Regions from separate parts of the Bacillus altaicus genome, predicted to be linked through region 3. Evidence: riboswitches for the same ligand, from Rfam matches in the RefSeq annotation. Region 3 holds a riboswitch; each other region holds the start of a gene.
The links. Region 3 has a riboswitch for thiamine pyrophosphate ahead of tenA (thiaminase II). Riboswitches for the same ligand answer to the same signal wherever they lie in the genome.
Positions count from the first base shown of each region.

Region 1 (3,202 bases), 1.8 Mb from region 3:
AAAGAATGACTGGAGATGGTGGACTTCATTTGTTTATAGAGTTGGAAGAAGAAATTCAAGCCCGCATACTTTTACAAAAGTGTTATGAGAAAGGCGTTACGTTTTCTCCTGGAGATGTTTTTTACTCTGATGGAGGAGGAGCGAACACTTTCCGATTAGGATTTTCGCGTTTGAAAGAAAAGGAAATAGTTAGCGGGATTCAAATAATTGGTGAAACATTAAAAAATGAAACTTGGAGTTGAGAAAATGAGAATTGGCGTTATTATGGGAGGAGTATCCTCTGAAAAACAAGTATCAATTATGACTGGGAATGAAATGATTGCACATTTAGATAAGAGTAAGTATGAAATAGTTCCAATTACGTTAAATGAAAAAATGGATTTAATTGAAAAAGCGAAAGACATTGATTTTGCTTTGCTAGCATTACACGGAAAATACGGAGAAGATGGTACAGTTCAAGGGACGCTTGAGAGTTTAGGTATTCCTTATAGCGGTAGCAATATGTTATCTAGCGGTATATGTATGGATAAAAATATTTCGAAAAAGATTTTGCGTTATGAAGGAGTAGAAACACCAGAATGGATTGAACTTACAAAAATGGATGATCTAAAGCTTGAAGAGTTAGATAAGATAGGATTTCCGTTAGTGGTAAAACCTAACTCTGGTGGCTCAAGTGTTGGAGTAAAGATCGTTAATGATAAAAACGAATTAATCTCAATGCTGGAAACTGTATTCGAATGGGATTCTGAAGTAGTAATTGAGAAGTATATAAAAGGTGACGAGATTACATGTTCAATTTTTGATGGCCAACAGTTACCTATCATTTCGATTCGACATGCAGCTGAGTTTTTTGACTACAATGCAAAATACGATGATGTTAGTACAATTGAAGAAGTTATTGAACTTCCAACTGAAATTAAGGAACGTGTAAATAAAGCGTCAATGGCTTGTTATAAAGCATTAAAATGTAGTGTTTATGCAAGGGTTGATATGATGGTGAAGGACGGAATTCCATATGTAATGGAGGTTAATACATTACCAGGGATGACACAATCAAGTTTACTGCCGAAAAGTGCAGATGCAGCGGGAATTAGCTATAGTAAGCTATTAGATATGATCATTGAAACTTCATTAAAAGTAAGGAAAGAAGAAGGTTTTTAAGATAATTGTACAATTAAAACTTTTGATAGTTCCACGAAGTATGCTATGATAATTACAATACGACAACTAAATATTTATCCACTAGAGGGGCCTTTTATAGGCTGAGATCAAATGTAATTTTGAGACTCTTAGTACCTGATCTGGTTAATGCCAGCGTAGGAAAGTGGGGAAGACATGGTATTTAATGCATAAATTAATATTGTCTATTTCACTTTCTTTACGCCTGTAAAGAAAGTTTTTTTATTTTACAGCTTTAATAAAGGGGATAAATACTTATATTTTATAAATTATTGGAGGGATTTAAATGACTTTTTCACAATCATTACGTAAAGAAGTAGATTCAATTTGGGAAGCGAGTTTCAATCATCCTTTTTTAAAAAAGCTTGGCGAAGGAACGTTAGATTTAGCTAGTTTCCGTTATTATGTGCTTCAAGATTCATATTATTTAAGTCATTTTGCTAGAGTACAAACGTTAGGTGCTGCAAAGGCTCTTGAATTAGAAACGACGGCTCGTATGGCGCATCATGCACAAAATACGTATGAAGCTGAGTTGTCTTTACATGAGAATTTCGCAAAGAAATTAGGGATTACGAAAGAAGAAAAAGATAATTTTATTCCTGCGCCAACTGCATATGCATATACATCTCATATGTATCGTGCAGCTTATGAAGGGCATTTAGGAGATATTATTGCGGCTATTTTACCTTGTTATTGGTTATATTATGAAATCGGTGAACGATTAAAAGAATGTCAACCAGAAGAACCAATTTATCAAGAATGGATTTCTGCATATGGTTCGGATTGGTTCCGCACTCTAGTAGAAGAGCAAATCACACGATTAGATACGATTGCTGAAAAAGTAACAGAGGCAGACCGTAATCGTATGAGACAACATTTTATTTTTAGTAGTCAATATGAATATTCATTTTGGGAAATGGCATATACATTAGAAAAATGGCCGGTGAATGCAGAAGTTAAAGGTGTTATTTAATAAAGAGTATATAAAAGGTATCGCTATATAAAGAGGTGATACCTTTTATTATATTTAGTTTCTGTAATTTTTTTGTAAATCATAGATAAAAAATAAAATAATGCATTATAATGATTTTATGATATTGAGAGTGACATAAGGAGGTAGTTATATGTTAATAGTAACTTTTTATTAATTTGGTTTTAATAATATATTATTCATATATTCAAATTAGATTTAACTATTTCCTTTAATGTGCTTGGTTTAAATTTGATTCGTTTATGCTTAAAAAAATTGGTATCTTTTCTAGTATTATTTATGATCAATATATATTAAGAGAGGAAGTATTAATAATATGGAAAAATTACGGTTATTAACATTTAAAAATATAGTAGAACCCCTCTATAATGAGAAAGTATCGTATATTTACTTTCCTATTGAATGGCTTGAGATTGTAGAGATACATTATAGAACATTTTTATTAATGAGCAAATTAAAACTTGTAAATGAAAGATTGTATGATATGTTTTCTGATATATTGTTCATTCAGCATGATCCATATGTACTAAAGGAAGAGACACCTTGGATTGTAGCAAAAGAACCAATGAGACAAGAACAGTTAGACTATATTTTCCAAAGCTGGTATGAGGTTATTCATGATTGGAAACCGAATAAATTACTAGATCCACCACATTTAGAATGGCAGTATGATTTAATTAGTAATTTACCAGTATTACATGATAAAAAAACGTTTTCTAAATGGGTACCAGCTTTAATTACTCATATCTTTTGCGAACAGCCTTTACGTATGGAAAATAAAAATGAGGAAGAAATATATTTTTCGCCACTGCGATCACAAGATGTTTTTGAAGCGATGTCTGAGCCAATTAAAGATGAAGAAACACATGATTATTTCGCTTATGTATATCGGTTTGAATACGTAACTCGTGGAGGTGAGAATATTCCGCTATTAAAAGTATCCGTAGGGATTAGGCGGTTTTATCAACAATATAATCATAAAGATATTTCTATACTTTCAGGGCGAAAACGGAGCCAAATACTGATCTCAAC
Region 1 covers NZ_CM143394.1:2,870,141-2,873,342, forward strand. Annotated here, with positions in the region: gene pdxR (MocR-like pyridoxine biosynthesis transcription factor PdxR) at 1-242, shown strand, start outside; gene ACE38F_RS15055 (D-alanine--D-alanine ligase) at 247-1,161, shown strand; TPP riboswitch at 1,235-1,340, shown strand; gene tenA (thiaminase II) at 1,466-2,152, shown strand; gene ACE38F_RS15065 (pPIWI_RE module domain-containing protein) at 2,487-3,202, shown strand, end outside.
Region 1: another riboswitch for thiamine pyrophosphate. It lies ahead of tenA (thiaminase II); the one in region 3 lies ahead of tenA (thiaminase II).

Region 2 (3,202 bases), 1.0 Mb from region 3:
TAAATGCATCGGTACATGCCCAGGTCCTTCAATCATAACTTGCACATCATGTTTCCAAGCAATTTTTGTTAATTCACCAAGTGTTTCAAGCTCAGAAAACTGTGCTTCGTCATTTGCATCTGCAATAGAACCTGGACGTAATCCATCTCCAAGAGAGAACGAAACATCGTACTGCTTCATAATTTCACAAATCTCTTCAAAATGAGTATATAGGAAGTTTTCTTTATGATGGAATAAACACCACTGCGCCATAATCGAACCACCGCGCGAAACAATACCTGTCATACGCTTTGCAGTAATTGGAATGTAACGAAGTAATACACCAGCGTGAATCGTGAAGTAATCAACGCCTTGCTCCGCCTGCTCAATTAACGTATCACGGTATACCTCCCACGTTAAATCCTCTGCAATTCCGTTTACTTTTTCAAGCGCTTGATAAATTGGCACAGTTCCAACTGGTACCGGAGCATTACGAATAATCCACTCACGTGTTGTATGAATGTTTTTACCTGTAGATAAATCCATAATCGTATCTGCACCCCAGCGAGTCGCCCACGTCATCTTCTCTACTTCTTCTGCAATAGAAGACGATACAGCAGAGTTTCCGATATTTGCATTTACCTTTACGTGAAAATTACGTCCAATTATCATCGGTTCCGCTTCAGGATGGTTAATGTTCGCTGGCAAAATCGCACGACCTTCTGCAATCTCCTTACGAACAAATTCAGGCTCTAGCCCTTCACGAATCGCAACATATTCCATCTCAGACGTAATAATGCCATTACGTGCATAATGCATTTGCGAAACATTTGTACCTTGCTTCGCTCTAAGCGGCTTACGGTCCATTTGCGGGAAAACAGGTGTATGTTTTGAAGCCACTTTCACACCGTCATCCTCTGGTTTTACTTCGCGCCCTTCGTATCCTTCTACATCACCACGCCCCAGGGTCCAAGAGTGGCGCGGCGTTGGAATCCCTTTTTCCAGCTCCACTTTATATTCTGGATCTGTATAAGGTCCACTCGTATCATACACACGGATTGGCGGATTTTGAACACCGTTCGTATCGCTTTGTTCAATCTCGCGCATCGGCACTTTCATACCTTCACGTGGCCCATCCACATACACTTTCTTACTTCCTGGTAAACTCGATTTTAATTCAATTTGCTCTGCAGAAACAGATTGTTTCATAACCTTTATTGCCCCCCTGTTCGTGACAAGGACGAGATATGGCCAGCGTATGCCAAAATAAAAAGAGCCAGGTCCATAAAAAAATAAGGACCTGGCTCATAAAGACATAATTATGTAAAGCCGTTAACTTCCCTACGCTGGTACGAGCCAGATCAGGTCCAAAGGGTTAAGAAGTTCACACGCTTCTCTCTCAGCCTACGCATACGTTAGGCACCCCTAGTTTATCACTGATTTAATTTTCAATACTTTCCCATCATACCCTATAATCTGAAAAATGCAAAGGTTATTTCTTTTTTGTTTACGGAATCATCCAAGTCAAATAATAAGCCTGCACATACGTCATAATCCCAATAATAGTAACGAAGAATAAACTATGCTTCAATGTAAAGCGGAACAAATCTGACTCTTTCCCAGCAAGTCCAACTGCCGCACAAGCAATCGCAATTGATTGCGGAGAAATCATTTTACCTGTTACACCGCCCGTTGTATTTGCTGCAACGAGAAGCACTTCAGATACACCGACTTGCTGCGCTGTAATTGCTTGTAAATTCGAGAACAGTGCGTTCGCTGACGTATCTGATCCTGTTAAGAATACCCCAATCCAGCCTAAGAATGGTGAGAAGAACGGGAATAGTCCGCCAGTTCCTGCAAGTGCTAACGCTAATGTAGAAGATAAACCAGAATAGTTTGCGATAAATGCGAATCCTAATACGAATCCAATAGATAGAATTGGCATTTTTAGTTCGTTTAACGTTTCTTTAAATGTTGCTACTGCATCTTTTGCACTCATTTTCAAAATAAAGATAGAAATGATACAAGCAATTAAAATTGCTGTTCCAGTCGCTGATAAAACATCTAATTTCAAGATTGCTTCATAAGGTGTTGGTTTATTTACAATTGGCTCTGCTTTCATTACTAAATTGTGCAAGCCTGGAACTTCAAATTTAAATACGAGACTTTCTAAAGCACCACCTGGAGCGAATAATGCTTTAAAGAAACTTTGGCTCCAAATGACTACCATCACAGTTAAAATAATGAACGGAGACCATGCTTTTACTACTTTTCCTACTGTTAGTTTCGGCATAGATGTCGTCGTTGCTGCTACTTCACTATTTGCTTCTTTAGACTGATAAATTTCTTTCGGCTGCCAAACTTTTAAGAATAGCGATAAACTTACTAAACTTACAAGCGCTGACGTAATATCAGGAAGTTCTGGCCCTAAAAACGTCGCTGTAATAAACTGTGTAATTGCAAATGAACTACCGGCTACAAATAAAGCAGGCCACGTTTGTCTTACTCCTTTAAAACCATCCATTAAAAATACGATAAAGAACGGAACAAATAAAGATAAGAACGGTAATTGATGCCCAGCCATTTGTCCAATTTTATGTGGATCAATGCCTGTTACTTGTCCAGCAACTGTAATCGGAATCCCCATCGCTCCGAACGCTACTGGTGCAGTATTTGCGATTAAACAAAGACCTGCTGCATATAAAGGATTTAGCCCAAGACCTGCAAGAAGCGCTGCCGTAATCGCTACTGGTGCACCAAATCCTGCTGCCCCTTCCAAAAATGCTCCAAATGAAAATCCGATTAAAATAACGAGTAAACGATGGTCATTCGTAATGGATAATACAGATGCACGAATGACATCAAATTGACCTGTTTTCACAGAAATTTTATATAAAAATACTGACATAATGATAATCCACGCAATTGGCCATAATCCGTATAAGAAACCGTATCCGGTCGCTGCCATTGCCATTGTGAATGGCATTTTATACGCAAATAAAGCCACCAAAATCGTTAATACAACTGTAATAAATCCTGCCACATACCCCTTCATGCGGAAAACTGCTAAAGCTAAGAAAAAAAAGATGATTGGAATAAGTGCGACTGCTGCCGAAATCCAAATGTTACCGAACGGATCGTAAACTTGTGTCCATGTGTTCATTGTTCTCTCCCCCTAAAGAATCCCCTTTTAAATAGATATAACCTTATCAATAGACTATCA
Region 2 covers NZ_CM143394.1:587,682-590,883, reverse strand. Annotated here, with positions in the region: gene thiC (phosphomethylpyrimidine synthase ThiC) at 1-1,188, opposite strand, end outside; TPP riboswitch at 1,301-1,416, opposite strand; gene lldP (L-lactate permease) at 1,487-3,142, opposite strand.
Region 2: another riboswitch for thiamine pyrophosphate. It lies ahead of thiC (phosphomethylpyrimidine synthase ThiC); the one in region 3 lies ahead of tenA (thiaminase II).

Region 3 (3,202 bases):
GGCAATTTTTTGTTTTAGCCGCATTTGTAATGCTTCCATAATGATTTCTAAAGCAACAAAAGCAATAATAATAGATAAGAATGCAGTGTTCGTATTATAAATGATTAAACAACAGATTAAACCTAAAAAGGCCAGGTATTCAATAAAGAGAGGTATATTGCGTGGCATATAATTTACCTAACTAAATATGGCAGTGGGTTCACTGCATTTGTTTTTTCCAAATTCCATTCCCCATTATGTAATTCAAAATGAAGATGTTGCCCGTATGAATGACCTGTGTTTCCCATATGACCTACTAATTGTCCAGTTTGTATTTGATCACCAGCTTGTACAGTGCGATCCTTCATATGAGCATAAACTGTTGTATATAATTTCCCATTTATTTGGTGGGCGATGAACACGACATTGCCGTAGCTAGCTGAATAATAAGATTTCACAACTTTACCTGCAGCAGCAGCTTGAATAGAGACATTTCCTTGTGCTGCTATATCTATACCATAATGCATTTGCTCCCAGCGCATATCAAAAGTGGAGCTGATTTTCCCTTGAGTAGGGAATTTGAAAACTGCTGGAATTGATGCAGGTTGAGCTGTTTTAGCTTGTGCTTGATTTTGATTTTGCACTACATAGTGTTTTGCTACATATCCGTATCCTGTGCCAAAACGAATTTTATACCAAGTACCTACCGTTTCTACTACTTGTACTTGTGTACCATTTTGTAATGATCCAAGTAGAGTGCTACTTGTACTAGCGTTGCTGCGTACATTTAATTTTGGTGTTGCAACAGTATAAGAAGGAGAACCTTGTACTGTGACACCTTTTACTAGAGGTGTGGATCCATTAGATACAAATGTTTTTTGGACGTAACCAATTTGCCCATTATGTAATATTTTGTACCAATCCCCTTGTTCACCTTGAATGGTAATGAATTGACCATTTGGTAATATATCTAGAATAGAAGACTGTGTATTAGGTTCAGAACGAACATTTAATGCGTTTGCATTTACGATATATTGAGACTTTGGATGAACATTTTTTTTGAATAGAATTGCATCTTTTTTCATATAGCCTGTTTTGTTGTTAACAGATACTTTATACCAATCTTGAACTGTTTCAAGAATAGTAACGGGGCTATTAAATCGAATGTTATCAATTATTGCACTGTCTGCATGGTTATTTTGATGTAGTGCCACGTTATCAATTTTTACATATCCAGTTTTTACTGTAGATGGTTGTTTAGCAGCCGCTGCTTGTATATCGGATTCTCCCATAGAAGGAAGTAAAGAAGCAATTGCGATAGTAGTTGCTGTTAAAGCTGTAGCTTTCATATTCATGTAATAAAGACCTCCTCTAGTTGTATAGTTGTAATTTTATTATAGTATAAAGATATAATATATTGGTCGTATTCACATAAATGTAATATGAAATCAATAAAAATAATGCTAGAAGAGAGATTCGTATATAAATATTGTATATATCATTTGTGGGGTCGCATTTATATTTGTTTAACACGTTAAAATTTAATTCATAATTGAGAAAATTAAAACAGTTGATGATGTCTTATGGCGGTGTTATACTGACAGTGATAATTTTATAGTTTGCTAGGAGGGCTGGTGTTGCCAGCTGAGAGTAAGACCTTGAGTCTTTGATCCTTTTTATTACCTGATCTAGATTATGCTAGCGTAGGGAAGCAATTCGGACACTAACAATGAGTCCCCGTTTCTTTGCGTATAGAAACGGGGCTTTTTTATTTGAAAATTTCATATTAACACCACTAGGGGTGCTTTTCGTGCTGAGAGAGGAATAATCCTTAACCCTTACAACACCTGATCTAGATAATACTAGCGAAGGGAAGTGGAACAACGAATAAATTATAATTTTATTTGCTGTAACCACTTCTTATATACAGAAGTGGTTTTTTTATTGAGATAAATAGACATATAGGAAGGGGAATTATTAATGAAATTTTGTGAAAGATTATTTGATACGGTGCAGCCTGTTTGGGAGAAAAGTCATAATCATCCGTTTGTAGTAGGTATGGGGGATGGTACGTTGGAAAAAGACAAATTCCAGTACTATATTATTCAAGATTATTTATATTTGTTAGATTATGCAAAGCTATATGCAATTGGGGTTGTAAAGGCAACGAATCCACAAGTTATGGCAAAATTTGCAGAGCAAATTGATGGGATTTTAAATGGTGAAATGACGATTCATAAACAGTATGCAAAAAGACTTGGTATTTCTGCACAAGAGATGGAATCTGCGAAACCATCTGCTAAAAATTTAGCCTATACAAATTACATGATGTCTGTATCTCAAAATGGCACACTTGCAGAATTAATATCAGCTTTACTTCCATGTATGTGGAGCTATTGGGAGATTGGAAAGCGTTTAAATGATATTCCTGGAGCAAGAGATCATGAGTTCTTTGGAGAGTGGATTCAAGGATATAGTTCTGAAGAATACGGTAACCTTTGTATTTGGTTAATAGATTTATTAAATGAAATGGCAGTTGGAAAGTCAGAGGAAGAGCTAGATCGATTAGAGGAGATTTTCTTATATTCCAGCCGATTTGAATATTTATTCTGGGATATGGCTTATCGTAAGGAGATGTGGGGTTTTGAGGAGCAAGAACATACTACAGTTTCATAATGTTTCCTTTCATTATGATGAGAAACCAATCATCGATGAATTAAATGCTTCTATACAAGATAAAGAGTTTGTAAGTATTATCGGACCGAGTGGATGCGGGAAAAGTACTTTATTTCGCCTTATTACAGGCTTAGAAGAGGCAAGTACTGGACAGATAGAGCTGACAGAAACAAAGAGTCATTCTGTAGGGTATATGCCCCAAAAAGATATGCTCTTGCCGTGGAGGACGATTATTGAGAATGCGGCCCTGCCGCTAGAGTGCCAAGGTGTGCAGAAGAAAGAAGCGCAAGTAAAAGCGAAAGAACTGTTACATAAATTTGGTTTACAAGGGTACGAGAAAAAATATCCGAAAGATTTATCTGGTGGTATGAGGCAACGCGTATCTTTTATCCGAACTTTATTAACAGGCGGGGAGATATTATTGTTAGATGAACCGTTTAGCGCATTGGACGCTTTAACGAAGGCATCTTTGCAAGAATGGTTGTTTGAACAATGGAAAGAGTGGAAAAAAACAATTTTATTTATCACTCATGATGTTGAAGAAGCC
Region 3 covers NZ_CM143394.1:4,661,486-4,664,687, reverse strand. Annotated here, with positions in the region: gene ACE38F_RS24145 (hypothetical protein) at 1-168, opposite strand, end outside; gene ACE38F_RS24140 (SH3 domain-containing protein) at 174-1,334, opposite strand; TPP riboswitch at 1,594-1,706, shown strand; TPP riboswitch at 1,767-1,870, shown strand; gene tenA (thiaminase II) at 1,960-2,655, shown strand; gene ACE38F_RS24130 (ABC transporter ATP-binding protein) at 2,624-3,202, shown strand, end outside.

Region 4 (3,202 bases), 320 kb from region 3:
ACTATTATAAACAACCAGATCGTTGGATGAAAGCATATGATAAAGTAATGAGTACGAAAAAAGCAAATATGACAGAAGTATATGAAGACGAATTAGGATCATGGGTAACGATATTAGAGCCAATTAAAGATGGAGAAGATAATATTGTGGCAATTGTTGCAGCCGATGTAGATGCCTCTATCGTTCCTAGTACAAAGGAAAAATTCATTATACAAGGTTTAATGTTTATTTGTATTTCTGTTTTAATTGCAACTGTTATTCAATTCTTAATTGTGCGTAACGCACTTGCTCCATTGCGAGATTTACGTGAAGGATTGCGCAAAGTTGGTGAAGGTAATTTAAGTATTAAATTAGAGGAAAGACCAGATGATATTGGTACTATTAATGCGTATTTTAATAATACCATCGAGAAGTTTAAAGGAATTATAGATAAAGTGAAGCAGACAGCAGAACAGGTTTCCTCATCTTCACAAGAATTGTCAGTGAGTACGAAAGAGAATAGCATGGCAGTTCAAGAAATCGTAAGTTCTATGGTTGAGTTAAGAGCGGGCGCTCAGTCACAAGAAACTTCAGTACCACAGTATTTAGGTATTGTATATGAAATGGAAGATAAGATGGAAGAGATAACGAATGCTGCAAAACAAATGGCGAAAGAGTCTGAAGGTATGGATCATCATTCAGTAAAAGGAAATGGTGTTATTGAACAGACGATTAATCAAATGAATATAATACAAAATGCAGTACAAGATTTATCTTCTATTATTTGTTCTTTGGAAACAAGATCAAAAGAAATTAGTGATATTGTAACAGTAATTACAGGTATTTCAAATCAAACTAATTCGCTAGCTTTAAATGCTTCTATTGAAGCTTCACGTGCTGAGGAAACCGGAAGGGGATTTGCCGTTGTTGCTGATGAAGTGCGTAAATTAGCAGAGCAGACGGAAGCATCAGCAAAAGATATAGCAAAATTAATCGGGGAAACACAAGCTGAAACGGAAGAAGCTGTTGTTTCAATGCAAAAAGCTTCAAAAGAAGTAGAATCTGGAATTAAACTTGTTGAAAGTAGTGGTGCTTTCTTTGAAAAAATTTCAAAATCAGCACAATTTGTTACAAATCAAGTTAGAGCTGTTTCTAGCAATTCAAGTGATATTTTGCAAAATGGCCAAAATATTGTTCGTGTTGTAAATGAACTATCACATATCGCAAATATGTATGCGAATAGTAGTAGTAATATTGAAGAGAGTATGAAAGAACAGGAAATGTCTGTACAAGATATTGCTGAATTAGCTAGTTCTTTAAGTTGGCTTTCACAGGAGTTACAAGAGTTAATTGGGGAATTTAAAAGTTAAATGAAATGATTATACATGCTTTTGTTTGTTCAATAAAATAAATCATGCTACAATGAAAACGAATTAAGAACCGGGGAGCCAATTGGCTGAGAGGATGTAAGTATACATCGACCCTCAACCTGATCTGGATAATGCCAGCGTAGGGAGTTACTTTAAAGTGATGTAGCATAAGTTATTATAGAATAACTTGTATACAAGGCTTTCCTACATGGTAGGAAAGCCTTTTCTTTTTTTGAAACCATATTTTGTAAGGGGGATTTTATTATGTCACAAAAAGTTACAATTTCATTTTCAGTAGTACCACAAGCGAAGAACAAAGATGTGTATTCCGTTGTTGATAAAGCAATTGAAGTTGTACAACAGTCGGGAGTTCGTTATGAAGTAGGGGCAATGGAAACAACGTTGGAAGGAGAATTAGATGTACTTCTTGACGTCATTAAACGCGCGCAACAAGCTTGCGTCGATGCTGGAGCAGAAGAAGTAATCACTTCTATTAAAATTCACTATCGTCCAAGTACAGGCGTAACGATTGACGAAAAAGTTTGGAAGTACCGTGATGAATATGCAAAACCAGAAGCGATCTAAAATAATCACAACAATTTGGCTTATCCTTCTCATTGCTATATGGGAAGGATCTGTTTCATTATTTAAAATTGAGCCGTGGATTTTACCGAAGCCGTCTGCAATTGTGCAAGAGTTAATTGGAATGAAAGATTTACTATTACCGAATACAGTGCAAACGTTACAGGAAGTAATAATTGGGTTGTTTTTTGCAATTTTACTTGGGACGAGCATTGCTATCATTATGGATGTCATCCCTTTATTTCGGATTTTAATGAATCCGTTGCTCGTTATTTCGCAAACAATTCCAATCGTTGTGCTCGCACCATTATTTATTATTTGGTTTGGATACGGAATGTTGCCAAAAGTAATGGTTGTTATTCTTGTTTGTTTCTTCCCAATTGCGCTTAGCATTTTAGAAGGTTTCCAAACGGTAGATAAAAATATGCTGAAACTGTTACAAACAATGAAGGCAACGAAATGGCAAGTTTACCAGAAAGTAAAGTTTCCAGCAGTACTCCCATACTTTTTCTCAGGTTTAAAAATTGCTGTTACATATAGTGTGATGGGAGCGATTATTGGGGAATGGCTTGGTGCTAGCGAAGGATTAGGAGTTATGCTTACAAGAGCAACGAAATCCTTTTTAACGGCCCGGGTATTTGGTGTTGCAGCAATTATCGTCATGGTGACACTATTTCTATACTTTATTGTTGAATTTATGGCAAGAATAACAGCACCATGGATATACAGAAAGGGCGGCAGAAAATGAAAAAAGGTTTAAAAATTATGTTAGCTGCATTATTAGCAGTTGGTGTTGCCGGATGTAATACGGCGAAGAAAGAAGAGAATACAAGCAAAGAAAAGAAAGTGAAAGTCGTTTTAGATTGGTTCCCTAATACAAACCATACTGGTTTATACGTAGCGAAGACGAAAGATTATTATAAAAAACAAGGATTAGATGTAGAAATTATTCAACCAGGTGATAATGTTACAGCGGAACAAATGATAGCTTCAGGAAAAGCTGATTTTGCAATAAGTGCACAAGAAAATGTAACGTTAGCTCGTGTTGAAGGTATTCCTGTTGTATCTGTAGGAGCGATTATCCAGCATAACACTTCAGCTTTTGCATCACTTAAAAAAGATAATATGACGTCACCAAAAGATTTTGAAGGTAAACGTTACGGCGGCTGGGGGGGACCAGCAGAAGAAGCGACGTTAAAGACGATTATGGAGAAACATCAAGCTGATTTTAATAAAGTTGAAAAAATTATTCTTGGACAAACAGATTTCTT
Region 4 covers NZ_CM143394.1:4,983,599-4,986,800, reverse strand. Annotated here, with positions in the region: gene ACE38F_RS25740 (methyl-accepting chemotaxis protein) at 1-1,349, shown strand, start outside; TPP riboswitch at 1,411-1,512, shown strand; gene ACE38F_RS25735 (MTH1187 family thiamine-binding protein) at 1,614-1,934, shown strand; gene ACE38F_RS25730 (ABC transporter permease) at 1,906-2,679, shown strand; gene ACE38F_RS25725 (ABC transporter substrate-binding protein) at 2,676-3,202, shown strand, end outside.
Region 4: another riboswitch for thiamine pyrophosphate. It lies ahead of ACE38F_RS25735 (MTH1187 family thiamine-binding protein); the one in region 3 lies ahead of tenA (thiaminase II).